3 regions of the Mesorhizobium sp. P2_E7 genome follow, and region 1 is predicted to be linked to each of the others. Evidence: predicted binding sites of a transcription regulator. Region 1 holds the regulator's gene; each other region holds the start of a gene.
What was found. Region 1 encodes PhoB, which activates phosphate uptake and scavenging genes when phosphate is short. Its sites were predicted from a motif close to TGTCATNNANCTGTCAT; they were not measured.

Region 2: a site for PhoB is predicted at 7,977-7,993, ahead of AC1DYC_RS27355 (alkaline phosphatase D family protein). Genes of this name have one in related genera too.
Region 3: a site for PhoB is predicted at 6,887-6,903, ahead of AC1DYC_RS02660 (RNA degradosome polyphosphate kinase). Genes of this name have one in related genera too.

Annotation. Positions count from the first base shown of each region.
Region 1 covers NZ_JBFUER010000003.1:234,304-244,916, forward strand. Annotated here, with positions in the region: gene AC1DYC_RS20210 (hypothetical protein) at 1-62, shown strand, start outside; gene AC1DYC_RS20215 (hypothetical protein) at 213-539, shown strand; gene AC1DYC_RS20220 (YMGG-like glycine zipper-containing protein) at 623-865, shown strand; gene AC1DYC_RS20225 (CHASE domain-containing protein) at 904-2,550, opposite strand; gene AC1DYC_RS20230 (ATP-binding cassette domain-containing protein) at 2,716-3,528, opposite strand; gene AC1DYC_RS20235 (sugar ABC transporter permease) at 3,540-4,856, opposite strand; gene xylF (D-xylose ABC transporter substrate-binding protein) at 5,002-6,042, opposite strand; gene AC1DYC_RS20245 (ROK family protein) at 6,311-7,546, shown strand; gene phoB (phosphate regulon transcriptional regulator PhoB) at 7,577-8,266, opposite strand; gene phoU (phosphate signaling complex protein PhoU) at 8,283-8,987, opposite strand; gene pstB (phosphate ABC transporter ATP-binding protein PstB) at 9,029-9,853, opposite strand; gene pstA (phosphate ABC transporter permease PstA) at 9,871-10,613, opposite strand, start outside.
Region 2 covers NZ_JBFUER010000007.1:149,557-160,169, reverse strand. Annotated here, with positions in the region: gene AC1DYC_RS27405 (LemA family protein) at 1-520, shown strand, start outside; gene AC1DYC_RS27400 (TPM domain-containing protein) at 722-1,525, shown strand; partial or broken gene AC1DYC_RS27395 (TPM domain-containing protein) at 1,575-2,042, shown strand; gene AC1DYC_RS27390 (TPM domain-containing protein) at 2,078-2,977, shown strand; gene AC1DYC_RS27385 (TPM domain-containing protein) at 2,983-3,621, shown strand; gene AC1DYC_RS27380 (GNAT family N-acetyltransferase) at 3,787-4,293, shown strand; gene ppa (inorganic diphosphatase) at 4,423-4,956, shown strand; gene AC1DYC_RS27370 (hypothetical protein) at 5,192-5,785, opposite strand; gene AC1DYC_RS27365 (TetR/AcrR family transcriptional regulator) at 5,830-6,447, opposite strand; gene AC1DYC_RS27360 (MFS transporter) at 6,522-7,805, shown strand; gene AC1DYC_RS27355 (alkaline phosphatase D family protein) at 8,065-9,639, shown strand; gene AC1DYC_RS27350 (hypothetical protein) at 9,748-10,026, opposite strand; gene typA (translational GTPase TypA) at 10,224-10,613, shown strand, end outside.
Region 3 covers NZ_JBFUER010000001.1:511,014-521,626, forward strand. Annotated here, with positions in the region: gene AC1DYC_RS02620 (response regulator) at 1-207, shown strand, start outside; gene AC1DYC_RS02625 (sensor histidine kinase) at 211-1,602, shown strand; gene AC1DYC_RS02630 (ABC transporter permease) at 1,627-2,505, opposite strand; gene AC1DYC_RS02635 (ABC transporter ATP-binding protein) at 2,516-3,325, opposite strand; gene AC1DYC_RS02640 (ABC transporter substrate-binding protein) at 3,429-4,385, opposite strand; gene AC1DYC_RS02645 (TIGR02117 family protein) at 4,642-5,310, shown strand; gene AC1DYC_RS02650 (FAD-dependent monooxygenase) at 5,335-6,558, opposite strand; gene AC1DYC_RS02655 (zinc-finger domain-containing protein) at 6,578-6,823, opposite strand; gene AC1DYC_RS02660 (RNA degradosome polyphosphate kinase) at 7,060-9,258, shown strand; gene ppx (exopolyphosphatase) at 9,255-10,613, shown strand, end outside.

The DNA.
Region 1 (10,613 bases):
GCTTCGCCGCTGTCGCGTTCGTCGCCGCCATCGTGCTGATCTTGGCGTCGCAACTGGGCTGAGCCAGGGTCGCTCAAGTTCACACTGCTCCAAGTCAGGCTGAGCTGAGAGTCCGGTCTGGCTCCCTGGCCAGCCAATTATTAACGTCCCCAGCTTTCATCACAGGAACTTTGACGGCTGCAGACCGTTCTTATGGCGAGAGGATCCTCGCCGTGGAACACATCGCCGCTTTGCTTCTGGTTATCGGCTGTTCGAACAGCATGACGGAATGCCGCGAACTGCCGGTGCCGGTCAGCGTGTTCGAGACCGCGCAGGCATGCACCGCCGAGCGGCCTTTCGCCATGGGTGACGTGCAGGGTCAGGCTGAGCACGTCGTTGCCAAATGTCTTGCCGTCGATCCTGCCCTGGAGGACGACTACGACCAGATCGTCTGGAACGTGCGCCCTGACGGTTCGCTCGACGCATCCTTGCAGATTTCCAACGTCGTGGTTGCGTCGGATTTGACGCGCCCCGAAAAAGACTATCTTCGCCAACAATAAAATCGAGCGGGCAAAAGCCGTCATTTCATGCTAAATGGCGGCTGGAGCTTATTAAAGTGAGGACGAAAGTGAGGAGAGACTCAATGCGGAAATTGATTATTGCCATGGTTGCCGTGGTCGCCGTCAGCGGCTGCAGCACGACCGAACAGGACGTGGGTGTCGGTACGTTGGTTGGCGCCGGCGTCGGCGGCCTGGTTGGCGGCGGCAAGGGTGCGCTCATCGGCGCAGCCGTTGGTGCCGGTTCCGGTCTGCTGGTGCGCAACCTGCGCAATGGCTATTGCCAGTATCGCGACAATCGCGGCCGGCTTTACACCGCTCGCTGCTGATCCGCTTCAAAGCGTCAAACAATCGAGACGGAGACCGGCTAGCCGGTCTCCGTTTTTTTGCCTGTATCGGGCGGCGGGATCCTGATTTCCACCGTAAGTCCGTCAGCGCGAAAATCTCTGGCGATCGTGCCGCGCAATTCGCGCGTGACATTGAGATCGATCAGCTTGGTGCCGAAGCCGGTCTTGGCCGGCGCTTCTAGTTGCTTCTGCCCCGCCTCGCGCCAGTTCAGAACCAGCATCCTGCCGGATCCGCGCCCCTCGAACGACCAATCCACCTTCAGCGCGCCGACGGAATTGCCGGCCTCGCCATATTTCAGCGCATTGGTCGCCAGTTCGTGGAAGGTAAGGCCAAGCGCCTGCGTCGTCGTCTCGTCGAGCAGCACCTGAGGCCCTGACAATATCCCGTCCGGAAGCTCCTTGCCGAACACCTGGCCAAGCTCGATGCGAAGGAGATCGCCAAGGTCGGCCTTCTGCCAGCGCGAGCGCGTCAGCATGTCCTGAGACGCCGCCATCGCCTGCAGGCGGGCCGAGAAGGAGGAGGAGAATTCCTTTACGTCGGTGGCGTGTGCTGCCGTCTGGCGCGCGATCGCCAGCACCCGTGTGATCGAATTCTTGATCCGATGCTTCATCTCCTGCAGCATCAGATCCTTTTCGAGCAGGCTCTTTTCCGTCGTCTCGTGCAACAGCGACTTGGCGTCATAGGCGCGCTCCTGGTAGCGGGCCACCAGCGCTATGGCGCCGGCCAGGAGCAGCCCGAACAGGCCGAGCATCACCGGAATGGCGCGCGACGACGGCTGCGAGAAAGCGCTGGTCGGCCGAAACAGCACCGTCCACGGCCGGCCGGCGACGATGATCTTGCGCGTCACCAGCAGCCTGTCGCCAAAGCTCGAAACCGGCGGCGTTTCCGACTGGAACAGAAGATTGCCGGCGTCGACCTTGCCGTCATAGACCTCAGTGTTGACCGGCAGCAGCGGTGAGCGGCTGAGCGCGGTCTGGAACAGATCGCGGGCGCGGAAAGCGGCGTAGAGAAAGCCTGAAGTCGACGATCTGGACGCGTTGATGCCATCCGGCGCGGTTTCGACATTGAGCCTGACGAAGACCAGGAAGCCGGTAAAAGTCTGCGCCGCACCCGTGCCCTGGCCGAGTTGAACCAGACCGCTTGCATGCTGCGCGTCATCGGCCATCGCTTTTTCGATCGCTTCGCGCCGCACCGGTTCGGTGAACATGTCGTAGCCGATGGTCGACTCGTTGGAGGGGTCGAGCGGTTCGAACAGCACGATAGGCGTGCGCCAGGACTGTGACGAGTCCGGATAGACAGCGTGTGGCACGCCACGGTCGCGCAACATGTCGCGCTCGACCGCCGCTTCGTCGCCGGCTTTGGCCAGCCTGAGATAGCCGATGCCGCGCAGGCCGGCAAAATTGCTGTCGACATCGAGCGCACTGAAGAAGGCCTCGAATTCGCTTCGCGAAATCTCGCCATTGCGGGCGTCGAACAGTGCCTGCGTCGAGCGCAGCAGCGACAGATGCAGGTCGATGCGGCTTTCGATGCGGTTGAGCGCATCGTCGGCCGTCGCCTCGAATTTGATCCGTGCCGCCTCCTGGGTGGCGAAGTAGGCGAAGCCTGCCATCGTCAGGCTGATAAGCGCGACGGCAATGAAGGCGACGATCGGGAAAAACTTCTTCAAAGGATGCTGCGGCCCATGTCTCTGGGACCTTTATGGCACGTCACCGCGCCAACACAATGGCGAGGCCAAACCATCGTGACAGCTGGCACATCACGTTCCAGATGTTAGCCGGCTTATCGATCGCGCATCGGAGAAGATGACCGTCAGCCGATAATAGTGTTTGTCTCAGGCGGCGATCTTCAGCGCGCCCGGACCCGGAATGGCGCCGGGCGGACACTTGCCGAGGATGATCATGCCGAGCACCTCGTCCTGGGTGACGTCGGTGGTGCGCGCGGTACCGACGACCTGGCCGTTCTTCATCACGCAGACGCGGTCGGCAAGTTCGAACACGTCGTGGATGTCATGGCTGATCAGGAAGATGCCGATGCCGTCGGCCTTGAGTTGCTTGACCAGCTCGCCGACCTGCGCCGTTTCCTGCGGACCAAGAGCCGCCGTCGGTTCGTCCATGATCAGGATGCGCGCGTTGAACAGGATGGCGCGGGCAATCGCCACCGACTGGCGCTGGCCGCCCGACAGCTTGATCACCGGGTCTTTGAAGCGCTGGAAGCGCGGATTGAGCCGGCCCATCACCTTGCGTGCTTCGGCCTCCATGGCGACATCGTCGAGCGTGCCCCAGGCCGTCATGATTTCGCGGCCGAGGAACAGATTGGCGGCGGCGTCGACATTGTCGGCCAACGCCAGCGTCTGGTAGATGGTTTCGATGCCGTATTTCTTGGCATCGCGCGGGTTGGAAATCGAAGCCTCCTGGCCGTTGACGAAAATCTGGCCGGCATCGCGCTTGTAGGCGCCGGACAGGATCTTGATCAGCGTCGATTTGCCGGCGCCGTTGTGGCCAAGCAGCGCCATCACTTCGCCAGGGAACAGATCGACCGAGGCATCGTCAACGGCGCGGATGCCGCCGAAAGCGATCGAGACGTTGCGCATGTCGACCAGTGGCGTGCCCGCGGGAGCAGCGGAGGGAGCGGTTTTCTCAGTCATGATCGTTCTCCCTAAACCCGCTTGCGGTAGACGGTGTCGAGAAACACCGCGATGACGAGCACGGCGCCGACGACGATGCTCTGCAGCGGCGAGTCGACACCGAGCAGCACCATGCCGGACTGAAGCGACTGCATCAAAAGCGCGCCGAGCATGGCACCGATGATGGTTCCCGAACCGCCGGCGAGCGAGGTACCGCCGATGACGGCGGCGGCAATCACCAGCAGCTCGTCCAGCGTGCCAAGCGCATTGGTGGCCGAATTCAGCCGGGCCGATGAGATCGCCGCGGCGATCGTTGCCAGCACGCCCATGATCATGAACACCTTCATGGTGATCCAGCGCGTGTTGATGCCCGCCAGATTGGCGGCTTCCGGATTGCCGCCTATGGCAAAGACGTAGCGGCCGAAGCGCGTCCGGTTGGTGATGAACGTCATGACAACGCCGACCGCGATTGCCATGAGCACAGGAATGGCGATGCCATGCGCAATGAACAGTCCGCCATCGGGCACGGTGATGTTGTGGGCGGCCGCATAGCGGTTCACGATGCCGACCGGCCATGGATAGGAATTGGCCACCCACACCGCGCCCAGGATGATTGCGCAGGCAACGGTGCCCATCAGGGTTTCGGCCCAGACCGGGCGCAGCGGGAAGCGGAAGCGCTTGCGCTGCACGCGCCCGTTGAACAACGCAAACACCACGGCAAGGCAGGCGACGACGCCCACAACCCAGCTCCAGGTCGCGCCGATCGACCCGGCGGGACCACCGCCCATCAGCTGGAAAGTGGCGTCGAGCGGCGCCACGGTCTGGCCGCTGGTCACCCACCACGCTGCGCCGCGCCAGACCAACAGGCCGCCCAGCGTGACGATGAAGGCCGGCACTTCGAGATAGGCGATTATGAAGCCCTGGAAGGCACCGATGAGAAGACCGAGCGCCAGGCCGATGACCAAAGCCAGAACCCAGATCCACGGATTGCCGAGTTCCAGCCCGATGAAGCGCACCAGAAAGTGCACCTGGGCAAAGCCCATCACCATGCCTATCACCCCTTCGGCCGAGCCAATGGATAGGTCGATGTTGCGCATGACGATGACCAGCACCATGCCGCAAGCCATGATGGCGACGGCTGATGTCTGCACCGACAGGTTCCACAAATTGCGCGGCGTCAGAAAGAGACCACCCGACAGGATATGCAGGCCGATCCAGATGATCACCAGCGCGCCGATCATGCCGAGCATGCGGGTGTCGATCTCGGTCGCCTTCAGGAACCGGGCGACCGGGCCGAGTTCCGACGCACGCGCTGTGTCGGCCTGCGAAGGCGAGGTTGTGTCGGTCATGATGTCCTCCCAGCGGCTTGCCGTCTGACGCGGATGCCGGACCACAGCCTAGAAGTTAGCCGCCTCTGGCGGAAACACAAATCTTGTTGAGAAAACGCCGCGGCTTTGGGCCGCGGCGTCGATATCGAATGGAAACAGACCAAGCTTAGTTGCAGGCTGCGACGCTGCCGGCGGCGACGCCGGTGCAGACTTCGTCCTTCTTGATCCAGCCGGCGTCGATGACGACGTTGAGGTTGTCCTTGGTGATCGCGACGGGGGTCAAGAACAGCGACTTGACGGTGTTGCCGCCAGGCGTGGTGAAATCCTTGGCGCCGGCGATATCGCTCGTCTTCTTGCCGTCGGCGAGCTGCGAGGCGATCTCGGCGGCGTTCTTGCCGAGCTCGCGCGCGTCTTTCCACACCGATACGGTCTGGGTCCCGAGCGCGATGCGGTTCAGAGCGGCATGGTCGCCGTCCTGGCCCGAGACGGGAACCGTTCCGGCAAGGCCCTGCGCCGTCAGCGCGGCGACAACGCCGCCGGCGGTGCCGTCATTGGCCGCGACCACGGCATCGACCTTGTTGTCGTTGGCGGTCAGGAACTGTTCCATGTTCTTCTGCGCGTTGGCCGGCAGCCAGCCGTCCGTATAGGCTTCGCCGACATTCTTGATCTTTCCCGAGTCAATGGCTTCCTTGAGCACTTCCATCGAGCCCGCGAACAGGAAATCCGCATTCGGATCGGAGCCCGAGCCCTTGATGAAGACATAGTTGCCTTCCGGCTTGGCCTTGAACACTTCACGAGCCTGCATGCGGCCGACTTCCTTGTTGTCGAAGGTCAGGTAGAAGACGTCCTTGTTCTCGATCAGGCGGTCATAGCCGACCACCGGAATGCCTTCGTCCAGCGCCTTCTGCACCGCCGGGCCAATGGCGGAGGCATCCTGCGCCAGGATGATCAGCGAATTGGCGCCCTGCGAGATCAGGCTTTCGACGTCAGTCAGCTGCTTGCCGGGATTGGACTGCGCGTCGGCGGAAATATACTTGTCGCCGGCAGCCTCGATCGCCGCCTTCATCGCCGCTTCGTCGGTCTTCCAGCGCTCTTCCTGGAAGTTCGACCACGACACGCCGATGACCTTGTCCTTCGCCTGCGCGACCGACACCAGCGTCAGCGACATGGCGACACCCGCCAGCATGGCGGCTGCAAATCTGTTCATGTTAATCCTCCCTGCGCCGCGCGCGGCGCGACAAAACTGGCCCGAAGGCCGGCACACAGAGGCTCTATTTTTTCGAGCCTCGAAAAAATACTGGTCCAACGGCGAGGCGCTGTCAACATCGATTCTGATGGAATCTGATGGCCTCCGCGAATTTTTTCGAGACTCGCAATAAACAATGACAGCGCCGCCGGCTTCTGCCAATATTTGCGTAGCGCCCCTGACCGCCTTCATTATCATGAGGCGCGAGGAGGACCGGGAGGAAACAAAAATGTCGGTTGGAATCCGCCACGACGATTTGCGCCGTCGCAACCGTGCGATGGTGATTTCGGCCGTGCGCCGTGCCGGCCAACCGTCGCGGACCGAGATCGCGGCGACCACCGGCCTCAGCCATTCGACCATATCGGCGATCTCGTCGGATTTGATTGCGGAAGGCATCCTGGCCGAAAGCAAGCCCGGCGAGACCGGCGCGCTGAAACGCGGCCGGCCGCAGGTCGGCCTTGGCCTCAACCCGGAAGCGGCGGCGGTGATGACCGTGGTGCTGTCGCTGAACTTCCTCTCCGTCACCGTCATTGACTATGCCGGCCAGGTGGTCGCCGAGGAACAGCGCCGGCTCGACACGCTGACCATTTCGCGCGACGAACTGATCGGCGAATGCACTGCCATTGTCAGACGCCGGCTCGAGGATCCCGACCTCGACGTCCAGAGCGTCGCCCGCATTGCCATGGGCATTCAGGGCATCACCGATTCGCATGCGCGCGCCATGCTGTGGTCGCCGATCACACCGCTGACCGACATTGCCTTCGCCGACATACTGGAAGCGGAATTCGGCATTCCGGCCACCATGGAAAACGACTGCAACATGATGGCGGTGGCGCTGCAATGGCGCCAGCCTGACCGCTATCGCGACGATTTCATCGCCATCCTGCTCTCGCATGGCATCGGCATGGGGCTGGTGCTGAAGGGCGAACTGTTCACCGGCACCCATTCGTCCGGCGGCGAGTTCGGCCACATGATCCACCGGCCCGGCGGCGCGCTGTGCCGTTGCGGGCGGCGCGGCTGCGTCGAGGCCTATGCCGGCAACTACGCTATCTGGCGCAGCGCAAAGATGATGAGCGAGGATGCCGAACCGGTCGATGTCGGCGACGCCGACATGCGGGCGCTGGCCGCACGCGCCCGCGAGACGGATGGCCCGGAGCGCGAAGCCTATCGCAAGGCGGGCGAGGCGCTCGGCTTCGGCCTTGGCAGCCTGTTCGCGCTGATCGACCCCGCCCCTGTCGCCATGGTCGGTGTCAGCGCCGCCGCCTTCGACCTGATCGAGCCGGCATTGCGCGAGGCGATCGCCCAGACCGCCGGCGGCCAGCACTCGAAGTCGATCTCCTTCGACACCGAGCCCAACGAACTGCCGTTGATCCGCGAGGGCTGCGCCATGCGGGCGCTAAGCTTCGTCGACCAGGAGATTTTCGCGCCCGGCATTCAAGCGAAGACCGGCAAGCACGTCGCCTGAGAGGCCGGCGACGGCCCGGCGCGCCGGGCTCTAGTCTTCGCGGATGGCGTAGCCGGCGCCGCGGATGGTGCGGATGACGTCCGGCATGCGGCCATTGTTGACCGCCTTGCGCAAGCGACCGACATGCACGTCGACCGTGCGTTCGTCGATGTAGATCGTCTCGCCCCAGACATTGTCGAGCAGCTGGCTGCGTGAGAACACACGGCCGGGGTGGCGCATCATAAATTCGAGCAGGCGGAACTCGGTCGGCCCCAGTCGGATCTCGCTCTTCTTGCGGTAGACTCGGTGCGATTCACGGTCGAGCACGATGTCGCCGACCTTGAGCACGCTGGACAGGACTTCCGGCTTGGCGCGGCGCAGCAGCGCCTTCACGCGCGCCATGAATTCCGGCGTCGAGAACGGCTTGACCAGATAATCGTCGGCGCCGGTCGAAAGCCCGCGCACGCGGTCGCTCTCCTCGCCACGCGCGGTCAGCATGATGATCGGCAATCGCTCGGTCTCGGGCCGCATCCTGAGCCGCCGGCAAAGCTCGATGCCGGACACCGCCGGCACCATCCAGTCGAGCACCAGAAGGTCGGGCACATTTTCCTGCAGCCGGATTTCGGCCTCGTCGCCGCGCGTTACCACTTCGACCTGGTAGCCTTCGGATTCGAGGTTGTAGCGGAGGAGCACGCCCAGCGGCTCCTCATCCTCCACGACCATGATGCGTGGCGCAATCATCAGCAGTTCACCCTTGTCAGGCCGACGTGGCCATCGCCGTCTCGTCCTGCTTCGGGCGATTGGCAGGCAATTGCTGGCCGGTCAGCACATAATACGCATTTTCAGCGATGTTGGTGACATGATCGCCGATGCGCTCCAGATTCTTGGCGCAGAACAGAAGATGCGTGCAGGCAGTGATGTTGCGCGGGTCTTCCATCATGTAGGTCAAGAGTTCACGAAACACCGACGTGTATTTGACGTCGATGCGCTCGTCCTCATTCCTGAGCTTCGCCAGCGCGGCCGCATCGGCGGCGGCATATTCCTCGACCACCCCTTGCACCTGGATCAGCACCAGTTGTGCCATCGCATCGATGGAATGCGAGAGGTCGCGCGGCGTGACGCTCAAGCCCACAGTGCCGACGCGCTTGGCGATGTTCTTGGCGAGATCGCCGATGCGCTCGAGGTCGCCGGCCATGCGGATCGAACCGACCACGGCGCGCAGATCGTTGGCCATCGGCTGGCGCTTGGCGATGAGCGTGATGGCGCGGTCGTCGAGTTCACGCTGGCGCGCGTCCATGATGGCATCATCGGAAACCACACGCTGCGCCAGCGCGTTGTCCGACGTGAGCAGCGCTTTGGTCGAGCCGCTGACCATCGACCCGGCCAGATCGCCCATGTCGCGGATCAGCTTGCTGATCTGGCCCAACTCTTCATCGAAGGAGGCGACGGTATGTTCACCCATGATCCTGGTCCTCGTGCCTGAAAATTCAACCGCTGGACGGCTCAGCCGAAGCGGCCGGTAATGTAGTCCTGGGTGCGCTTGTCGTCGGGATTGGTGAACATCTTGTCGGTGGCGCCCTCCTCGACCAGGTAGCCGAGGTGGAACATCGCCGTGCGTTGCGACACGCGCGCTGCCTGCTGCATCGAGTGGGTGACGATGACGATAGTGTAGTTCTGGCGCAGTTCGTCGATCAGCTCCTCGACGCGGGCGGTGGCGATCGGGTCGAGCGCCGAGCAGGGCTCATCCATCAGGATCACTTCCGGCGAGACCGCGATGGCGCGCGCGATGCACAGGCGCTGCTGCTGGCCGCCGGACAGGCCAGTGCCGGGTTCCTGCAGGCGGTCCTTGACCTCGTTCCAGATCGCCGCCTTCTTCAGGCTCGACTCGACGATCTGGTCCATGTCGGACTTGCGCTTGGCCAGGCCATGGATGCGCGGGCCGTAGGCGACGTTCTCGTAGATCGACTTCGGGAACGGATTGGGCTTCTGGAACACCATGCCGACGCGAGCCCTGAGTTCGACGACGTCGATGTTCTTGTCGTAGATGTCGTCCTCATCGAGCGTGATCTTGCCGGTCACCCGCGCTGAATCGATGGTGTCGTTCATGCGGTTGAGGCAGCGCAGGAAGGTCGACTTGCCGCAGCCGGACGGGCCGATCAGCGCGGTCACCTGGTTTTGGCGGACGTCGAGATTGACGTCGAACAGCGCCTGCTTCTCGCCGTAGAACACGCCGACCTTGTCGCCGCGCATCTTGATCACTTCGTTCGACTTGGCGTTCATTTTGTCGCCCACTGCGTTTTCAAGGGACTGTTCGGTCATGATGTTCATACCAAATTGCCTTTTTTCTACCAGCGCCGCTCGAACCGGCGCCGAAGCACGATCGCGGTGATGTTCATGGCCATGAGGAAGACCAGCAGGATGATGATGGCGCCGGACATGCGCTCGACAAAAGCGCGTTCGGCCTCGTTTGCCCACATGTAGATCTGCACCGGTAGCGCGGTTGCCGGGTCGAAAGGTGTCTTCGGATAGTCGGCGACAAAGGCGACCATGCCGATCAGAAGCAGTGGTGCGGTCTCACCCAACGCGCGCGCCAGGCCGATGATGGTGCCGGTCAGGATGCCGGGCGCGGCCAGCGGCAGGATGTGCTGGAACACCATCTGCATCTTGGAGGCGCCAAGCCCAAGCGCTGCCGAGCGGATCGACGGCGGCACCGCCGCAAGGGCGGCGCGCGTGGCAATGATGATGGTCGGCAGCGTCATCAATGTCAGCACCAGGCCGCCGACGAAGGCGGCCGAGCGCGGCATGCCGAGGAAGTTGATGAACACGGCAAGCCCGAGCAGGCCGAAGACGATCGACGGCACCGCCGCCAGATTATTGATGTTGACTTCGATCAGGTCGGTGAAGCGGTTCTTCTTGGCGAATTCCTCAAGATAGATCGAGGCGGCGACGCCGATCGGCAGCGCCAGCAACAGCACGATCACCATCATGTAGAACGAGCCGATGATCGCCACGCCCATGCCCGACGTCTCAGGCCGGCTGGAGGCGCCATAGGTGAACAGGCCCGTATTGAAATGCTCGGCCATCACGC
Region 2 (10,613 bases), on a different contig from region 1:
GGAAAATGCAAAGGCGGCGTGGAGCGAGGTGCTGAACCAGTATCAGCGCCGCTCCGACCTCATCCCCAACCTGGTCGAGACGGTCAAGGGCTATGCGGCGCATGAAAAGGACACGCTCGACGCGGTGGTCGAGGCGCGCGCCAAGGCGACGCAGATCACGGTGACGCCGGAAACGCTGAAGGATCCCGAAGCCCTCAAGAAGTTCCAGGATGCCCAGGCCGGGCTGACCAGCGCACTGTCGCGGTTGATCGCGGTGTCCGAGGCCTATCCCGACTTGAAGGCCAACCAGAATTTCCTGGCGCTGCAGGCGCAACTCGAAGGCACCGAAAACCGCATCGCGGTGGCGCGGCGCGACTACATCCTTGCGGTCAAGGACTACAATCTGACGCTGAAGACCTTCCCCTCGGTGCTGTGGGCAACCTTCTGGTTCCGCAGCAACGAGCCCTACGCCAACTTCACCGTCGATGAAGACAAGATGCAGCCGCCGAAGGTCGATTTCGGCACGAAGCAGGGCGGGTGATAGGACGGTTGGTGGGCCTGGTCCTTGCCAGCCTTGCGCTCCTTCACACCCCCCTCTGTCCTGCCGGACATCTCCCCCGCAAGGGGGGAGATCAGCAGTTTTGCTACTTTCGCCAATTTTCGACGGGGCAGAAGGGTAGCTGCCGGTGATGACAGCCAATCTCCCCCCTTGCGGGGGAGATGGCCGGCAGGCCAGAGGGGGGTGTGCCGGAGCGCCTTCGTCGGCGTCTTGCTCGCCTTCTTCTTCCTCCCTCTCACCGCCTTCGCCGCCGATCTCCCGGCCCTCACCGGCCGCGTCGTCGACAATGCCGGCATCATCGATGCAGGTACCAGAGCCGCGCTCACCCAAAAACTTGCCGACTTCGAGGCCAAAGGCTCCGATCAGATCGTCGTCGCCACCATCCCAAGTCTCGATGGCGAGGAGATTGAGCCTTACGCGAACCGGCTGTTCCGCTTCTGGAAACTCGGCCAGGCCAAGGAAAACAATGGCGTGCTGCTTTTGGTGGCGCCGAACGACCGCAAGATGCGCATCGAGGTCGGCTATGGGCTGGAAGGCACGCTCACCGACCTGCACACCAAGCTGATCATCGAAAACGACATGGTGCCGGCCTTCCGCGTCGGCGATTTCTCCGGCGGCATTTCCAAAGCCGTCGACGACATGGTGATGGTGCTGGAGGGCAACCCGGAAGAACTGGAGGCGCGCGGAAAGCGCAACGAGCAACCGCCCATCGACATGGACAATCTGTTCTTTGGCGTCTTCATAACCATCTGGGCGGTCATCTTCTTCGGCAGCATGGCGGCCTCCATCCTGCCGCCGATCTTCGGCAAGAAACTCGGTCCCGGCCGCTACCGCTGGCTGGGCATGACATTCGAGCCGAGCCGGCGGTCATCCAGCAGCGGCTGGTCTTCGGGTGGTGGCGGCTGGTCGTCGGGCTCAAGCGGTGGTGGCGGCTTTTCCGGCGGTGGCGGATCATCCGGCGGCGGCGGCTCCTCGGGAAGCTGGTGACGAGATGACCGCACGCATCATCAATTCCTGGCATGGCCGCCTCGTCACGATGACCGGCGCTGTTTTGCTGGGCTTAACGGTGTTGGTTGTCGGCTTTGCCGCGCTGGCAGCGGACCTACCTGCACTCACCGGGCGCGTCGTCGACAATGCCGACATGATCGATGCCGCGACCGAGGCAGTGCTGACGCAGAAGCTGGCGGATTTCGAGACCAAAGGCTCCGACCAGATCGTCGTCGCGACGATTCCAAGTCTCGATGGCGAAGAAATCGAACCCTACGCCACCCGGCTGTTCAATTTCTGGAAACTCGGCCAGGCATCCAAGAACAATGGCGTGCTTCTGCTGGTGGCCAGGGGCGACCGCAAGATGCGCATCGAGGTCGGCTACGGTCTGGAAGGCGCGCTTACCAATTTGCACGCCACACGGATCATTGAAGATGACATGGTGCCGGCCTTCCGTGCCGGCGATTTCTCCGGCGGCATTTCCAAAGCCGTCGACGACATGATCACGGTGATCGAGGACAGTCATGGCACGTGAGGGGAGCTGGTGACCGCATGACCGGACGCGTCTTCAGTCCGCCAGAACCCGGCCGCGCAGCAGCGACCATCGGCATCGCCTTGTTGGCGATGATCGCAATGCTGTTCGCCGTCTTTGCCGGGGAGTTGCCGGCACTCACCGGCCGCGTCGTCGACAATGCCGATATCATCGACGCGGCGACCGAAGCAGCGCTTACCCAGAAACTGGCGGATTTCGAGACAAAAGGGTCCGACCAGATCGTCGTCGCCACCATCGACAGCCTCGATGGCGAGGAGATCGAGCCTTACGCCAACCGGCTGTTCCGCTTCTGGAAGCTCGGGCAGGCGGGCGAGAACAATGGCGTGCTTCTGCTGGTGGCCAAGAACGACCACAAGATGCGCATCGAGGTCGGCTATGGGCTGGAAGGCACGCTGACCGACCTTCACACAAAGCTGATCATCGAAAACGACATGGTGCCGGCCTTCCGCGCCGGCGATTTCTCCGGCGGTATTTCCAAAGCCGTGGATGACATGGTCATGGTGCTGGAAGGCAATCCGGAAGAGCTGGAAGCGCGCGGCAAGCGCAACCCGGCCGACCACAGCGCGCCGATCGATCCCATCGTCGCGATCTTCCTGATCCTGTGGGGGACGATGTTCTTCGGCGGCCTGGCGATGGCGTTCCTGCCGCCGATCTTCGGCACCAAGCTGTCGCCGGGCGTGTATAAATGGCTGGGTATGACCTTTCGCTATGGCCAGGGGCCGAGCGGGTCGTCCTCAGGCAGCAGCTGGACAACGAATTCGTCCTCGGGCTGGTCCTCGGGCAGTGGTTGGTCATCAGGAAGTTCGGGCAGCAGCTGGTCGTCGGGTTCGAGCAGCGGCGGCGGGTTTTCAGGCGGCGGCGGTTCGTCCGGCGGCGGCGGATCTTCAGGGAGCTGGTGAGAGACATGGCAACACGACCGATCAGCCCGCAGGACCATGAGCGCATCGCCGGCGCGATCCGCGCCGCCGAATCGAAAACCGACGGTGAAATCTACTGCGTCGTCGCGCATGCCAGCGACGGCTATTTCTTTACCGCCGCCTTCATGGCGATGATCGGAATGCTGATCGTCAGCCTCGCCGCCGCCTATGGGCTGGAAGCCTGGTGGCTGTCGATCCGGCTGCCGCATTTCGTCATTGTCCAACTGCTGGCGATGGCGTCGGTGCTCATTCTGTTGTGGGCGCTTCCCGCCTTGCGCATCCATCTGGTGCCGCGCCGGCAGCGTTACCAGGCAGCGCATGACAATGCGCTCCGGCAGTTCCTCGCCCGCAACGTCCACCGTACCACGGCGCGCACCGGCGTGCTGGTGTTCGTGTCGATCGCAGAGCGCTATGCCGAGGTGGTCGCCGACGCGGGCATCAACAGCAAGGTCGGCCAGCATGTCTGGGACGGCGTTATCCGCGACCTTACCCAGCATGCCGGCGACGACCGGCTCGCTGACGGCTTCGTCAAGGCGATCGAGCAGGTCGGTGCGGTGCTGGCCGAGCATTTTCCGGTTACATCCGGCGATACCAATGAGCTGGACGACCATCTGGTCGAGATTTGAAGCCGCAAGCACTATCTAGGCGGACGGCTGACCGCCTCAGCTGAGCGCGTTTTCAGGCAGGTTTTGCCGGATGTCAGCAGCTGTCGTGATCGGCTGTGAGAAAGCGGTTGGCAGGCCGGCCTCGACTCTTGCAAATGGCCGATGCGGGTTTATGGTTAACAAATCATGAATACGCTGAGCATTGACATCAGGAAAGCAGAACCGCGCGACGCTGGCGCCATTGCCGACGTGCATCAGCAGGCCTGGGAGGGCGCCTATTCCGGCATCATCCCGCATCGCTCGCTGACCTCGATGATCAACCGCCGCGGCGCCGACTGGTGGGCGAATGCGATTCGCCGCGCCGCCACCGTGCTGGTGGTCGAGATCGGCGGCACCATTGCCGGCTACGCCACGATCGGCAAGAACCGCGCCCGCGAGCTTCGCCAGCAGGGCGAGATCTACGAGCTTTATTTGCGCCCGGAATATCAGGGCATCGGGCTTGGCAGCCGGCTGTTCAAGGCGGCGCGGGCACGGCTTGCCGACCACGGGCTGAAAGGCATGGTGGTGTGGGCGCTGGAAGACAACCAGAACGCGCTCGCCTTCTATGCCGGCGCCGGCGGTCGCGATGTTGCCGAGGGCGTCGAGATTTTCGAGCAAAGGGCGCTGAAGAAGGTCGCCTTCGTCTGGGAATAGCAGGCGGAGCCTCGGTTACAGCCCATTCACAAACTGTGCGCTTCCACGAGCGCTGCGTACCAATCGCCGCATTGCGCGCTTGCGCTTCGCCCGCTATCGATCTTGGAAATCGAGAGAGGGATTTGAGCCATGCGCATTGAAGCCATTGCCAGCGGAAAGAACCCGCCTGACGACGTCAACGTTATCATCGAGGTGCCGATCGGCGGCGAGCCGATCAAATACGAGATGGACAAGGAGGCCGGCACGCTGTTCGTCGACCGCTTCCTGCACACTTCGATGCGTTACCCCGGCAATTACGGCTTCGTGCCGCACACGCTGTCGGGCGATGGCGACCCGATCGACGTGCTGGTCTGCAACACCCGCGCGCTGGTGCCGGGCTGCGTCATCAATGTGCGGCCGATCGGCGTCCTGATCATGGAAGACAATGCCGGCCAGGACGAGAAGATCATCGCCGTGCCGTCGCCGAAGCTGACGCTGCGCTATGAAAACGTCACCGAATACACGCAGCTGCCCGACATCACGCGCCAGCAGGTGCAGCACTTCTTCGAGCACTACAAGGATCTCGAACCCGGCAAATGGGTCAAGATCGAAGGCTGGCACGATTCCAAATACGCCAAGAAGATGATCGTCGACGCGATCGCGCGGGCGAAGGCGGCGAAGTAGCAGCTGCGCCTTGCTTCCTTCGGGCGAAGCGGTGGTATCTTTCAAAACACTGGCGCGAGGCACCCCCTCTGGCCTGCCGGCCATCTCCCCCTCAAGGAGGGAGATTGGCAGCTCCACTGCCGGCGCGTTTTTCTTTCAGCGCTGAAAATTGGCGAAAGCCACGGCACCATCTGATCTCCCCCCTTGAGGGGGAGATGGCCGGCAGGCCAGAGGGGGGTGCCTCGCGCCGACCTGCCTAATTGTCCACCCTACCAAAGGCCGGCACGTTGCCGATGACGATGTGCGTGTCCTTGCCGCAGGCGAAGGTTTTTGCCTTTTCATCGGCCAGCTTGCGTGCCTGGTCGTTGGCCTGCGGGTTGCCGGTGGCCAGCACCAGGCCGATCGTGCAGCCGTCGCGGGCATCCATCTGGGCGACCTTGGCGACCAGCAGCACTTCGGTCGGCTTGTTCTCGTCCTCGGGGTTGCTGATCGAGCGGCGGTGGATGACGGCGAAGGGAACGACGACGTCGCCCTTGGTGTCGATGCGCCATTCGACCTTGGCGCCGGACGAGTTGAAGCCGGAAAAGCTCTCCCAGGCCGAGGTCATCTCGCCGCCGGGCGGAAACCCGTAAAACAGCGATTCACGGGCATCGTCATAGGCGATCAGCACGGGGTAGCCGCGATAGCCGGAGCAGGCGAGTTCGGCCCAATCGCCGTCGCCTTCCTCGGCCTGCGCATAGGTCACGCAATCCTTTTGCGAGTCGAGGTCGGTGTAGGCGCTGGATATGCCGTCGGCATGGGCGACCTGGCAGAGACCGGCGAGAGCAAGCGAGAGCAGAAGAGCGCGCATGGCGGACAACCCCGTTTCGAGCTGCCGCAGCGTATCGTCAAATGTTATTTCTTCAAGCTCGCCTCGATCAGCAGGTCCGCGTTGCGGGCGACCGATGCCGCCGGGCCGCCGAGGCCGAAGAGCTGGCCGCTGATGTAGGCGCCTTCGATCAAAAGCAGCAGGCCGTCGCCCAGCGTGTCGGGGTCTTGCGCACCCATCGCGGCCGCCATGGCACGCAGGCGGCGGCGCAGTTCCTGCTTGTTGGCTTCGCTGACGACGCGCGCCGGATGGCTATGCTCGGGATATTCCACCGCCGCGTTGGTCATGCCGCAGCCGCGATAGTCCGGCGTCTGCGTGCGCTTTCCGATGCGGGTAAAGAATGCCTTGAGCTGCGCGCGCGGGTCGCCGGGATGGGCGGCCACGGCTTCGTCGAAACGCTCCCAATATTCGCGATCATATTGCCTGAGATACGAAGCGGCGAGCTCGTCCTTGGAGGGAAAGCTGCGGTAGAGGCTGGGCTTGGTGACGCCGGCGCGCTTGACGATCTCGTCGACGCCGATCGCTCGGATGCCGCGCCGGTAGAACAGGTCGTAGGCGACGTCGAGGATCTTCTCGGCAGCCTTCGGCGGCGACGCCGCATGACCGTCGTTGATGGTCAGTTCAATATTTTTGTCCGCTGGCATCATGTGACTCGATTGACAATGTTACCGATCGGTACGTATACATACCTCCATCCTGCAACGTACCGGTCAGTAACATGATAGCTCAATCCCGTCCTTTTGGCCAGCGCTACGCATTCGTCGTGGTCGGCGTCATCTTCCTCTGCCTGCTGATCGCAGCCGGTCTGCGTTCGGCTCCCTCCGTGATGATGCTGCCACTGGATAAGAGCTTTGGCTGGGGCCGCGACACCGTTTCGATTGCCGCCGCCATCGGCATTTTCCTCTACGGTCTGACCGGGCCGTTCGCCGCAGCACTGATGGAGCGGATCGGTCTGCGCCGCACACTGCTTGCCTCGCTGATGATCATGTCGGCTTCGACCGCGCTCAGCCTGCTGATGACCGAGCCGTGGCATCTATTCCTCACCTGGGGCGTGTTTTCCGGCATCGGCTCGGGCGCCGTCGCCACCGTGCTCGGCGCCACCATCGTCAACCGTTGGTTCAAGACCAATCGCGGCCTGGTCATGGGGCTGATGTCGGCCTCCAGCGCCACCGGCCTGCTGGTGTTCCTGCCGCTGCTTGCCTCGCTCGCCCAGTCCGGCGGCTGGCAGCCGGTCGCCATCGCTGTCTCTGTCGCCACCGCCTGTCTGCTGCCGCTGGTCTGGCTGCTGGTGCCGGAGCGTCCGGCTTCAATCGGCATGGTGCGCTATGGCGCCGAGGTCGACGACGTGCCGCCCGTGTCGCCGGCCTCGCAAGGCAATTTCCTGGCGCATACGCTGAACACGCTGCGCCGCGCCGCGGGCACCCGCGTCTTCTGGTATCTATTCGCCACCTTCTTCATCTGCGGCTTCACCACCAACGGGCTGGTCGGCACGCATCTGATCTCCTTTTGCGGCGATATGGGCATCGGCGAAGTGCAGGCCGCCGGCCTGCTGTCCCTGATGGGCATATTCGACCTGATCGGCACGACTTTGTCGGGCTGGCTTACCGACCGTTTCGACCCGCGCAAGCTGCTCGGCGTTTATTACGGCATACGCGGCCTGGCGCTGATCTATCTGCCCTATTCCGGCTTCTCGGCGACCAGCCTGATCATCTTTGCCGTGCTCTACGGTCTCGACTGGATCGCCACCGTGCCGCCGACGCTCAGGCTCGCCAACGAAGCCTTCGGCGACCGCAGCGGACCGATCGTATTCGGCTGGATCGTCGCCGGCCACCAAGTCGGCGCCGCCGCCGCCGCTGCCTTCGGCGGCACCATGCGCGAACTGCAGGGCAATTACGAACTGGCCTTCCTGATCGCCGGCATGACGGCCATCATCGCAGCCTGTATCTCGTTGCTGATCAATACCAGCAAGCCGGCGTTCGAACCGGAGCCGCAGGCGGCTTGAAGTGCTCTTCCCTTCCCCCCCTTGTGGGGGAAGGTGGCCGAGCGAAGCTCGGACGGATGAGGGGTGTTCCAGGGAATGCCGACGTCTCACTCCGCTGGAACACCCCTCATCCGTCTCGGCGCTATCGCGCCGATCCACCTTCTCCCACAAGGGGAGAAGGAAGAGGTTGGTTGTTATCAAAACTTCATCTTTCCGAGATGCGGCTGAAACATTGAGGCTGGACGCTGGTGGCGGACGTTCAAGCCATCAGGAGACAGCCATGAACAAGATCTCGTTGACCCGCCGCGCTTTTGTCACCTCAGCGAGTGCGGCCGGTCTGCTCGGCGCATCGGGCCTCGCTTTGCCCTATTATTCGCGCGCCAGCCAGCGCCCGGCCTTTACCCATGGCGTCCAGTCCGGCGATGTCGATGCCTCAAGCGGCATGGTGTGGACGCGCACCGATCGTCCCTCGCGCGTCCTATTCGAAGTGTCGTCGACTGAGAATTTCGCCAACGCCACCCGGCTGGCGCCGCTCGATACCTCGCCGGCCAGCGATTTTACGGTCAAGCGGCTGCTCACCGATCTCGCTTCGGACCAGGACATCTTCTACCGCATGACGGCCGCCGATCTCGCCGACATCAACGTCGTTTCCGAGCCGATCGTCGGGCGCTTCCGCACCGCACCCGCCTCGAAGCGCGATATCAAATTCGCCTGGTCGGGCGACACCGCCGGCCAGGGCTGGGGCATCGACGAGACCGGCATGAAGACCTACGCCACCATTGCCAAGCACACGCCCGACTTCTTCCTGCATTCCGGCGACACCATCTATGCCGATGGCGCCATGAAGGATGAGGTCGACCTGCCTGGCGGCGGCAAATGGAAGAACGTCGTCCTCATCGACGGCAAGCGCAAGGTCGCCGAGACGCTGGACGAGTACCGCGACCAGTGGAAGTACAACATGATGGACAGACATGTGCTCGCCCTGAGCGCCATCTGCCCGACCTTCTACCAGTGGGACGACCACGAGGTGCTGAACAACTGGTCGGATTCGAAGAATTTGAGCGCTGACAGCCGCTACACCGAAAAGTCCATCCATGTGCTGGCGGCGCGTGCGGCGCGCGCCTTCCTTGAGATGACCACGATCCGCTACGAGCCGTCGGAACCCGGCCGCGTCTATCGCAAGATATCCCACGGGCCGCTGCTCGACGTGTTCTTCCTCGACATGCGCTCCTATCGCGGCGCCAACGGCCCGGACATGCAGGACACGATGACGCCGGAGTCGCGCATGCTCGGCGAACAGCAGACGAAATGGCTGAAGCGCGAGCTGGCGAATTCCAAGGCGACCTGGAAGATCATCGCCGCCGACATGCCGCTCGGCCTCGTCGTCTGGGATGACGGCACCAAGAAGGTCGGCGCGGAAGCCGTCAGCAATGGCGACAACGGCCTGCCGAAGGGTCGCGAGCTCGAGATCGCCGACCTGTTGCGCTACATCAAGAACGCCGGTATCACCAACACGGTGTGGCTGACGGCCGACGTGCACTACACGGCCGCGCACTATTACAACCCCGACAAGGCGCAGTTCCAGGACTTCAACCCGTTCTGGGAATTCGTCTCCGGCCCGATCCATGCCGGTACGTTCGGCCCCAACGATTTCGACATGACTTTTGGACCTGAACTGAAATTCATCAAGGCGCCGACCGCTGAACAGGGCCAGAACCTGCCGCCGTCGGCCGGGCTGCAGTTCTTCGGGTTGGTGGATATTTCAGGGGCTACAGAGCAGCTGACGGTGCGGCTGATGGATCGCGACGACAACGAGCTTTACAAGGTGACGTTGGATCCGGTGCGGTCGGCGTAAGCTGGCCTGACGGGGTGGGGGTGAAGCGCCGGCGTCGGTGGGAGCACCCTCACCCCGATCCGCTTCGCGGATCGACCCTCCCCACAAGGGGGAGGGTAAAGCGCACCGTCAATCCGGATAGCAAACCGTTGGAATCTTCGGCCAAACCGCGCTGTCGCAGCCGGCGGCCTGCTGCTTCTGCCTGAACGACGCGCTGACCGGGCCGGTGACCACGGGGTCGACGCCATCAGGGGCGTCGGCGAACATCTGCTCGGCCGTCTGGTCAGAGGACGAGACTGGATTGGCTTCCTTCAGCGTCGCGGCCGATTGGGCGGCATTGGCCGCCAGCAGGGCAGCGAATGCGACCGAAGCGATGAGTGGCCAAAATCGGTTGAGTTTGTCGGTCATGAATTTCGAACTGCCCAGGCCCCGAAAGGTTCCCGCCTTGGTTAACAAAACCATCTCACACCGAGATGCTTAAGATTTGATGAGTATTTGGTGATGCGCCTCCTCTTTCGCAATTGCGAAAAACCCTGTATGAGCCGCGCAACCGAAAGAGGCGGCGCCTTTTGGCCTGCTGCCTGCAACGCTCCCGAGACCACAACATGAAAATTCGTAATATCGCGATCATCGCGCACGTCGACCATGGAAAAACCACCCTCGTCGACCAGTTGCTCCGGCAATCCGGCTCCTTCCGCGACAATCAGCGCGTCGCCGAGCGCGCCATGGATTCCAACGACCTGGAAAAGGAACGCGGCATCACCATCCTGGCCAAGGCGACCTCGGTCGACTGGAAGGATACCCGCATCAATATCGTCGACACCCCCGGCCACGCCGATTTCGGTGGTGAGGTCGAGCGCATCCTGTCGATGGTGGATTCGGCCATCGTGCTGGTCGACGCCGCCGAAGGCCCGATGCCGCAGACCAAGTTCGTCGTCGGCAAGGCGCTCAAGGTCGGCCTGAAGCCGATCGTCGTCATCAACAAGATCGATCGT
Region 3 (10,613 bases), on a different contig from region 1:
GTACTTGAAACGCTGATTATGCGCGCCGGACGGCCGGTGCAGAAGACCGTGTTGGCCGAGAACACCTTCGGCTTCGACGACGAGACGAACCCGAACGCCTTGGAAATTTGCATCCACCGCGTCAGGAAGAAGCTCGAGGGCAGCGGCATGGCCATCACCACGCTTCGCGGTCTCGGCTACGCCCTCAGAATCGACGATGGCCAATAGACGATGGCCAACAGAAGCCTCCAGCGTGAACTGCTCGGCTGGCTGGTAGTGCCGCTGACGGCGGTCGTCTCGTTCAACGTGTGGACGACTTACAAAAACGCGGAGGAGACTGCCAATCTGATCACCGATCGAACTCTTCTGGCATCGGCTCGGGTGATCGCGGAAAACATTCGCGAAAACGACGGTGTGCTGGAAGCGCCGATCCCCCCCGCGGCGCTGGAAATGTTCGCCTCCGATCAGCCCGACCGCGTCGTCTATCGCGTGACGACACCACGTGGCCAGGTCATTGCCGGCTATCCCGATGTCATCGCACCGCCTGGTCAACCCGTCGATCTCAATCCGGTCTATTTCGAAACGACGTTTCGCGAGCAGCCTGTCCACGCGGTTGCGATTGCTCAGCCCATCGTCAGCAAGCAGAACCCGGGCAATGCAATGGTGGCGGTCGGTCAAACGCTGAGGGGGCACGACAAGCTGATGACCAGCCTATGGCTCAAGGCGCTGCGTGACCAGGTGCTGCTCGTCGCGGCTGCTGGCCTGCTCGGCGTTTTCGGGCTGCGCCGTGGCCTGGCGCCGATCCTGCGGCTTCGCAACGATGTGATGGAGCGCGATCCGACGGAGCTGAAACCTTTCGCCGCCGCCGCCGTCCAGAGCGAATTACGGCCGCTTGTCGAGGCGCTGAACGAGGCCTTCGACCGCATCCAGCGCCAGATAGCCACGCAGAGGCGGTTCGTCGCCAACGCCGCGCACCAGTTACGGACGCCGCTGGCGCTGTTGAAGACGCAGGTCAGCGTCGGCCTGCGCGAACACGATATCGCCACCAAGGATGAAGTTCTGGCCGCGGTCGACATGTCGGTCGATGGCATGGCGAGGCTGTCCAACCAACTGCTGTCGCTCGCCCGCGCCGAACAGGGCAGTGTTTCGCTGATGAAATCCGACGTCGATTTCGGCGCCGTGGCCAGGGATGCCCTCGAGGGGCTGGCGCAGGCGGCACTGTCGCGCAACATCGATCTCGGCTTCGAGTCCGAGGAAGATGGCCTCGTCGTGTGGGGGCATCCGACTTTGCTTCGCGAACTGGTCGTCAACCTGGTCGACAACGCCCTGCGCTACACACCGCAAGGCGGTTCGGTCACAGCAAGGATTGGCCACGAGGCGGGCTGGATCGTGCTGCAGGTGGAAGACACTGGACCGGGCATTCCTGACGGGGACCGGGAAAAGGTCTTCGAGCGCTTTTTCCGTGGCTCCGAGGCCGGTAGCGAAGGCACCGGTCTCGGTCTTGCCATCGTGCGCGAGATCGTCTCCTCGCACGACGGCCAGATCGAACTCGCCAATCGCCGGCCGCCGCCTGGATTGAGCGCGCAAGTCAGGCTGCCGGCCCACCCGCCAGCCCGGACTTGATTCAGCCCTGAACTCGACGCAGCCTTACTGCGTCTCGTGCAGGGGCTGCGGTCGCCACTTCGCCAGCCGGTCCTCGACCAGCGTCATCAGATATTCAGCGCCGAGCGCCACCACCATGACGATGACGATGGCCGCATACATGCCGGCGGCGTCGAAGGACCCTTTGGCGATGTTGATCAGCAGGCCGATGCCGTAGCGCGAGCCGACGAACTCGCCGACGATGGCGCCGATGATGGCAAAGCCGAAGCTGACATGCAGGCTGGCGAAGATCCAGCTCATCGCCGACGGTACGATCACCGAGCGGGTCAATTGCCAATTGGAAGCACCGAGGATGCGGGCATTGGCGATCATCGCCCGGTCGGCTTCGCGCACACCCTGGAAGGCGTTGTGGAAGACGACGAAGAAGACCATGACGAAGGCCAGCGCCACTTTCGAAGCCAGGCCAAGACCAAGGATCATGATGAAGATCGGCGCCAGCACCACACGAGGAATGGAATTGATCACCTTGATATAGATGGAAAAGATGTCGGCGGCCATGCGGTTACGGCCAAGCGCGACGCCTATGATGATGCCAGCGACCGACCCGGTCACGAAGCCGATAGTGGCTTCCTCCATGGTCACGTAGAGATGGTACCAGAGCGGTCCTTCGGACGTGCCCTCGGTTGTCCATTCGTAGAGCCTTTCGGCGATCGTGCTCGGCATCGCGTAGAAGAACGGATCAATCCAGGCGAGGCGGGCGGCGATCTCCCACAAGGCGAGGAAGACGACGAGGATGGCGATCCGCCAGAAGATCACCGTGCGGCGCCGCTGCTTCGCAGCCTTGGCGGCGGCGGCCTCGATTTCAGCGTCTGAGGTTCCCGGCCTGAAGCTTCCGGTGCTGATGTCGATGGCAGCATCAGTCATGATGTTCTCCTCAGGCCGCGGCGCGTGCATAGCTGGTCTCGACCTCTTCCTTGAGGTCGGCCCAGATCGTGCGCGAATAATCGACGAAGCTCTGCTCGTAGCGGATATCGGCGACGACGCGCGGCCGCGGCAGATCGATGGTGTAGACCGACTTTACCGTCGCCGGACCGGCGGTCAGCACGTAGACCTTGTCGGCCAACGCGATCGCCTCCTCCAGATCGTGGGTGACGAAGACAACGGAGGCCTTGGCCTCGGACCAGAGGCGCAGCAGCTCTTCATGCATGAGCACGCGCGTCTGCACGTCGAGCGCGGAGAACGGCTCGTCCATGAGAAGAATCTCGGGGCCGTTGATGAAGGTCTGGGCGAGCGCCACGCGCTTGCGCATGCCGCCCGAAAGCTGGTGCGGATAGTGCTGCTCGAACCGCGACAGGCCGACGCGCGAAAGCCAGTCGTGCGCCGCGGCCATGGCTGCCGACTTCGCCTTGCCGCGAAACAGCGGACCCGCCATGACGTTCTCGATCACCGTGCGCCAGGGAAACAGCGCGTCGCTCTGGAACACGAATCCAATGCGCGGGTCTATTCCCTTGACGGGGGCGCCCATGACGCGAACCTCGCCGGCGCTTGGGCTTGCCAGCCCGGTGATCAGGTTGAGAGTCGTGGACTTTCCGCAACCTGTTGGGCCGACGACAGCGACGAACTCGCCACGCTCGACCGTCATGGTGAAGTCACGCAGCGCCGTCAGCGATTTGCCGGTCGGGGAGAGGAAGCGGCGGCTAACATTGGTCAGCTCAATCGCCGGGACAGTTTTTTCGACAGCCATGGCCAAACACACTCCAAGGTCGAGCGACCGCCTGCATCCAGGCGTCGCCAGACGTGAAAAACGGACGGTGCCGGCGCGATCCAGTCGCGCCGGCATGGGTCGGCTACTTGGCGTTTTTGACGAATTCCGAGGTGTAGGTCTTGGAGAGGTCGATCTGCTTGCCCTGCAGTTCCTTCTTGAAGGCTGAAAGAACCGCCAGCACCGTCTCCGGGCCGCCTTCGGGCATTATCCCGTCGGCAGTGAACATTGCCTTGCCTGCGTCCAGCGCCTTCACATAGCCGTCCTTGTCGCCGACATAGTAGTCCTTCGGCATCTTGTCGGCGATTTCAGCACCGCTATGGGTGTTGATGAACTTCAGTGTCTTGACGAAGGCATTCGCCAGTTTCTGCACGGTCTCCTTGTGAGCGTCGACCCAGTCCGTCTGCATATAGAGGGAGGCCGCTGGGTAGGTGCCGCCAAGCGCGGCCTTGGTGCCTTCAATGGTGCGCATATCGACAAGAACGGCAGCTTCGCCGGTCTTCAGAAGCCGAGTGATTGTCGGTTCGGTGGTCATGCCTGCCTGGATCTTGTCCTGCTGCATGGCGGCGATGAAGGTATTGCCGGCGCCGACCGGAACCGAGGTGAACTCGCCGAGCTTCAGCCCGTTCTTGACGGCAAGATATTCCGTCAGGAAGTTTGTCGAGGAGCCCAGACCGGTTACGCCCAGGCTCATGCCCTTGAAGTCGGCAGGTGACTTGATCTCTGGATGCTTGGTCGAGACAAGCTCGACTTCGCCGGGCGCCTGGCTGAACTGGACGACGGATTCGACGAATTTACCTTTCGCCTGCAAATCGATGCTGTGGTCATAGAAACCGACTACCCCTTGCACGGCCCCGGCAAGCATCTCATTCTCCGCATCGACGCCCGCCGGCTCGTTCAGCAGCTCGACATCGAGACCTTCGTCCTTGAAGTAGCCGAGAGCTTCCGCCAGCTTGGCGGGCAGGTAGATTTGCTTTTCGTAGCCGCCCACCATGATCGAGATCTTTTCATCGGCGTGAGCCGACGGCGCTGACAGGGCCATGGTGGCGACGAGTGCGATTGTAGCGGCTGATTCAAGCAGTGTGCGCGTAAGCGACATGGCCTCTTCCCTTCGTTCGTTTCCCTCGTCCTCTCTTCTCTCGCTGCTTTGCAGTGATGCGGGGACGCCTGCCAATGTCTATGGCAGCAACCTTTCACCAACCTTTCAAGCGGCATCGACGCGATCAGGTGGACGATACGACCGATATCCGCCGTCCGACACGTGCTATGAGGGCATTCGATTGGTGGCGATTAGGTTCATGAAAAAGTTTGGGCGCGTTCTCAGTATCATCGTGCTGGCGGCGATGCTTGCAGTAGCACTGGGCACGTTGGTGCCGCGGCCACTGTGGCGGGTGGCCAAAGCAAGTACCGTCACCACGCGCCATATTCTGGTGCTGAAGAACCCGATCCACACCGACATCGCCATTCCGGTCGACGATGCCGTGCGCCAGCGCTTTCATTTCCTGGTCGATGCCGGCATCCCTGCCGACGCTCCCGAGGTGCGCTACATCGTCTTCGGCTGGGGCGGCCGTGCTTTCTATCTGGAGACGCCGACCTGGTCCGAGCTGAAAGCGGTGCCGGTGCTCAAGGCGCTGACGCTGGACGCCTCGGTCATGCATGTCGATATCGCCGGGAACATCGCCGAGCCGGATCCCGCCGTCACCGGCTTCGACATCGATGAGCAGCGTTTTGCAGCACTGCTCGATTACATCGATGCGAGTTTCCAGCAGGGGCCGAACGGTCCGGTTGTCATCGAGAATGCCGCCTATTCCCGCTTCGACCGCTTCTTCGAGGCGAACGGCCATTTCAACGCGCTGGTCGGCTGCAACACCTGGACGGCTTCAGGCCTGCGCACCGCCGGTCTGCGCACCGGCTGGTGGAACCCGCTACCGGCCTCGCTCGGCCTGTCGATGCGGCTGTATAACTAGCTGAAAACGGCATCCCGGCGCCGTTCAGCGCCGGATAACTTTCTGCGCCTCCCATCCGTAAAGCCAGTCGAGATCGGCGGCGAGCTTTTCGGGTGGGCGCATGGACAGGAACAGGTTGCGGGCGACAGCCACCGGGCCGGCAGCGTGCCAGGCAAGGCGGTTGACGGCGCCGCGGCGTGCGGCCTTGGCGACACGCGGCCGCCGCAGGTTTTCCCAGATTTGAAGACTTCCGGCCTGATCGGCTGGGAAATCGGCGATGACGCCAGCCAGGGTCACGGCGTCCTCGATTGCCATGGCTGCACCTTGCGCCGCAAACGGCGTCATCGCGTGCGCGGCGTCGCCGATCAGGGCGATGCCTTGCGGGCTCGTCCACCGCTGTTGCACAACCGTATGGATCGGAAAGGCTGTCCACTGGCCGGCCAGCGCCACAAGCTTCGCCAGGCCGGGCGCAGTGCTGCGGGTGGCGCCGACGAGGATGGTTGGGTCGGCATGGCCCGACCAGCCTTCGGCAATACGCTCGCCCTTGGTGAAGGCGGCGAGATTGAAGTCGCGGCCCTTGCTGACGGGATAGGCGACCATGTGGAAGCCGGGATGCAGGAACGTGGTGACGCAGTCGACGGCGCCGATAGCGGCAAAGGCTTCGCCGGCGGCGCTCTCGGCTGCGATCGTTGCCCGCCAGGCGAGTTCGCCCGAGAAGCGGCTTTTGCCGAAGCCTGCGAGCTGCGCCCGAACCGACGACCAGACGCCGTCCGCGCCGACCAGGAGCTGGCCGCTTGCCTCCATCGCGCGGCCATCCGCTTCGGCGGTCACGGCAACATCTTGCGGGTTGATGGCGATGCCGGACACGCGTGCGCCGGTGATGAGCTCAATCCCCGGCCGTTCGGCCATTTGCGCCAGCAGGGCCGCCTGCAGGTCGGCGCGGTGGGCGACGAGATAGGGCGCCTGCCAGCGCGCTTCGGCGGCTTGCCTCAGCGGCACCCGGGCCAGTTCGCGCAGCGTCGCCGCATCCTTCAGCACCACCGCTTCCGGCCGCAAGGCCGCCGGCAGCAGCCGGTCGAGCACGCCGAGTTTTCGAAGGATGCGCGTTGCGTTGGGCGAAAGCTGGATGCCGGCGCCGGCCGCTTCGAGGCGCGACGCTTGTTCCAACAGCTTTACGGGATAGCCGCGTTCGGCGAAGGCAAGCGCCGCGGTCAGCCCGGCGATGCCAGCCCCGGCGATAATGACCTGCCGGGCCTGTGCGTCCTGCATCGGGCTTGTCGCGAAAGGCTCAGGCGGCCTGGTCGATATAGAGGCAGCCGGGCGGCTGCGTTTCCGTCGCCTTCAGCTTCGCCGAATAGCGGTAGAGCGTCGAGCAATAGGGGCAGACCTTTTCATTGTCGTCGCCCATGTCGAGGAAGACGTGCGGATGATCGAAGGGCGGGTTGGCGCCGGTGCACATGAATTCCCTGACACCGATGTCGATCGCCGGATGGCCGGCATCGTTCTGGAAATGGGGAATGGAACCGCCTGCCATCGTCGTCTCCTTAACGCAGTCTCATCTGCATCTGGATCATAACAGCTCTCTTTGCAAGATCGATGAAATGAAACTGTCGCAAAAGGCTGGCAGAGGATAAGTTGAGCCGGTTAAGCGCATGACCCCGGAAGCCGAGCGATTCCGCGACGGATCGTGCGTCACAAAGACATGCTAGAGCGTCCATGGCCATCTCGGCATATGGGCGCTCCAAAAGGAACGGTTGCGGGCAGGAAACCATGAATGAACTGAAGCCGGTGCAGAGCGAATTCATCAATGTCGAGGTGGCAAGCCCCGAAGGCGGCAATCCTGACCGTTTCGTCAACCGCGAATTCTCCTGGCTGCAGTTCAACCGGCGCGTGCTCGAGGAATCGCAGAACGCGCACCACCCGCTGCTCGAACGGGTTCGTTTCCTGTCGATCTCCGCCGCCAATCTCGATGAGTTCTTCATGGTCCGCGTTGCCGGCCTTGCCGGCCAGGTGCGCGAAGGCATTGCGCTCAAGAGCCCGGACGGGCGCACGCCCGAGCAGCAGCTCGAACAGCTTTTGCGTGAGGTCGAGCGGCTGCAGGAGGACCAGCAGAACAGCCTGTCGGCACTGATGTTGCTGCTCAACAAGGAAGGCATTGAGAGCATCACACGCGATGCACTGACCAAGGATGAGAAGGTCTGGCTCGAAGACCATTTCCAGGACCAGGTGTTCCCGGTGCTGACCCCGCTGTCGATCGATCCGGCGCATCCATTCCCGTTCATTCCCAATCTCGGCTTCTCGATGGCGCTGCAATTGCGCCATCGCAAAAATGGCGAGGAGATGAGCGCGCTTCTGCGCCTGCCGGTGGCGCTGAAGCGCTTCATCCGTTTGCCCGACCGCAAGCAGCATGTTCGCTTCATTCCGCTCGAGGAGGCGGTCGGCCTCTATATCGGCAAGCTTTTCCCCGGCTACGAGGTCAAGGGATCCGGCACCTTCCGCATCATCCGGGACAGCGATATCGAGGTCGAGGAGGAGTCGGAAGACCTCGTGCGCCTGTTCGAGACGGCGCTGAAGCGCCGCCGCCGCGGCTCGGTCATCCGCATCGAATTCGACAAGCTGATGCCTGGCGAATTGCGCGAGTTCGTTGCCGGCGAACTTGGCGTCTCGGCGAGCCGCATCAGCGTTCTGACCGGCCCGCTGGCGCTCAGCCAGATTTCCGAGATCGTTGCCGTGCCGCGCGATGACCTCAAGTTCACCCCTTACAATCCGCGCTTTCCCGAGCGCATCCGCGAGCATGGCGGCGATTGCTTCGCGGCCATCCGCGAGAAGGACATCGTCGTCCATCACCCCTATGAATCCTTCGACGTCGTGGTCCAGTTCCTGCGCCAGGCGATGGCCGACCCGGAAGTGGTGGCGATCAAGCAGACGCTCTATCGCACCTCCAATGACAGCCCGATCGTGCGCGCGCTGGTCGACGCCGCCGAGGCCGGCAAGTCGGTGACGGCGCTTGTCGAGCTCAAGGCGCGCTTCGACGAGGAAGCCAACATTCGCTGGGCGCGCGACCTGGAGCGCGCCGGCGTTCAGGTCGTGTTCGGCTTCCTCGAACTGAAGACCCACGCGAAAATGTCGCTGGTGGTGCGGCGCGAGGACGGCAAGCTGCGCAACTACGTGCATCTGGGCACCGGCAATTACCATCCGGTCACCGCGCGCATCTACACCGACCTGTCCTTCTTCACCACCGATCCGACGATCGCGCGCGATGTCGCGCAGCTGTTCAACTTCATCACCGGCTATGCCGAGCCGACCGATGAGATGCGGATCGCCATCTCGCCGTTTACGCTGCGCAGCCGCATTCTGAAGCATATTGCCGACGAGATCGCCCATGCGCTGGCGGGCCGGCCGGCGCGCATCTGGATGAAGATGAACGCGCTCGTCGACCCGAACATCATCGACGCGCTCTATGATGCCAGCCGCGCCGGCGTCGAAATCGACCTTGTCGTACGCGGCATTTGCTGCCTGCGGCCGCAGGTGCCGGGCCTGTCGGAAAACATCAGGGTCAAATCGATTGTCGGCCGCTTCCTCGAACACAGCCGCATCTATTGCTTCGGCAACGGTTACGGCCTGCCGTCCGACGAGGCGATCGTCTACATCTCCTCGGCCGACCTGATGCCGCGCAACCTCGACCGCCGCGTCGAGACCATGGTGCCGATCACCAATCCAACTGTGCATGAACAGATACTGGGGCAGATCATGCTGGGCAACATCATGGACAACCAGCAAAGTTTCGACGTATTGGCTGACGGGACCTCCCGGCGCGTGGCGCTGGAGGAGGGTGAAGAGCCGTTCAACGCGCAGGAATATTTCATGACCAATCCGAGCCTGTCCGGACGGGGTGACGCGCTGAAGTCGCATGCGCCCAAGCGCATCGCACAGTTCAAGCGTCGCAAGAAGCTGAACGCCGGCGTATGATTTCATCATCCCAGGGCCGGCTGCAGGATCGCCGACCGCTGTCCATCATCGACATCGGCTCGAACTCGATCCGCCTTGTCATCTATGAAGGGCTGGCGCGCTCGCCGACCGTGCTGTTCAACGAAAAGATGCTGGCCGGCCTTGGCCGCGGCATCGTTTCGACCGGCAAGCTCGATCCCGAGGCGGTGACACGCTCGATGGAAGAGTTCCGCCGCTTCCGCGCGTTGTCCAACCAGGCCGGCGCGGAGCACATGTATGTGCTGGCAACGGCCGCGGCCCGCGAGGCGATCAACGGCCCCGATTTCATCCATCGCGCCGAGGATGTGCTCAAGACCGAGATCCGCGTTCTCTCCGGGCGTCAGGAGGCGCATTATTCGGCGCTCGGCGTCATCTCCGGCTTCCACCCGGCCAACGGCATTGCCGGCGACCTTGGCGGCGGCAGCCTGGAACTCATCGACATCAATGGCGAGGCGATCGGCGACGGCATCACGCTGCCGCTGGGCGGCCTGCGGCTGCAGGACATGGCGAAGAATTCGCTCGCCCAGGCGGCCAAGATCGCCCGCGAGCAACTGGCGCGGGCAAAGCTGTTGAAGGGTGGACAGGGCAGGCCCTTCTATTCCGTCGGCGGCACCTGGCGAAACCTCGCCCGGTTGCACATGGAAATGACCAACTACCCGCTTGGCGTGATGCACCACTACGAGATCGGTGTCGAAAGCGCCGCCAACTTCCTCCGTCAGGTTGCGAAAGGCGAGATCGAGAAGGTCAAGGGTATCGAAGGCGTCTCCAAGAACCGCCGCTCATTGCTGCCCTATGGCGCGGTCGTGCTGCAGGAGATCATGGCGGCGATGCAACCGTCGAAGATCATCGTTTCCGCGCTGGGCGTGCGCGAAGGTTTCCTCTATTCGCTGCTCGACCAGGCCGAGCAGAAGGCCGATCCGCTGGTCTCCGCTTCAGAGGAACTTGCCCGGCTGCGCTCGCGTTCGGTCACCCATGCGCATGAGCTTGTCGAATGGACGGGCAAGACCTTTGCCGCCTTCGGCATCGACGAGACCGAGGATGAGGCGCGCTATCGTCATGCCGCCTGTCTGCTCGCCGATATAGGCTGGCGCGCGCACCCGGAATATCGGGGCAAGCAGTCGCTCAACATCATCGCTCACGCCTCCTTCATCGGCGTCGATCATCCCGGCCGCGCTTTTCTGGCGCTGGTCGGCCTGTTTCGCCATGAAGGTGTACTCAACGATGCCGCGCCGGAAATCCGCGGCCTGGCGACGCCGCGCTATCTCGAGCGCGCCCGCATCCTGGCGGCGGTGCTGCGCGTCGTCTATCTGCTGACGGCGGCTATGCCCGACGTCATG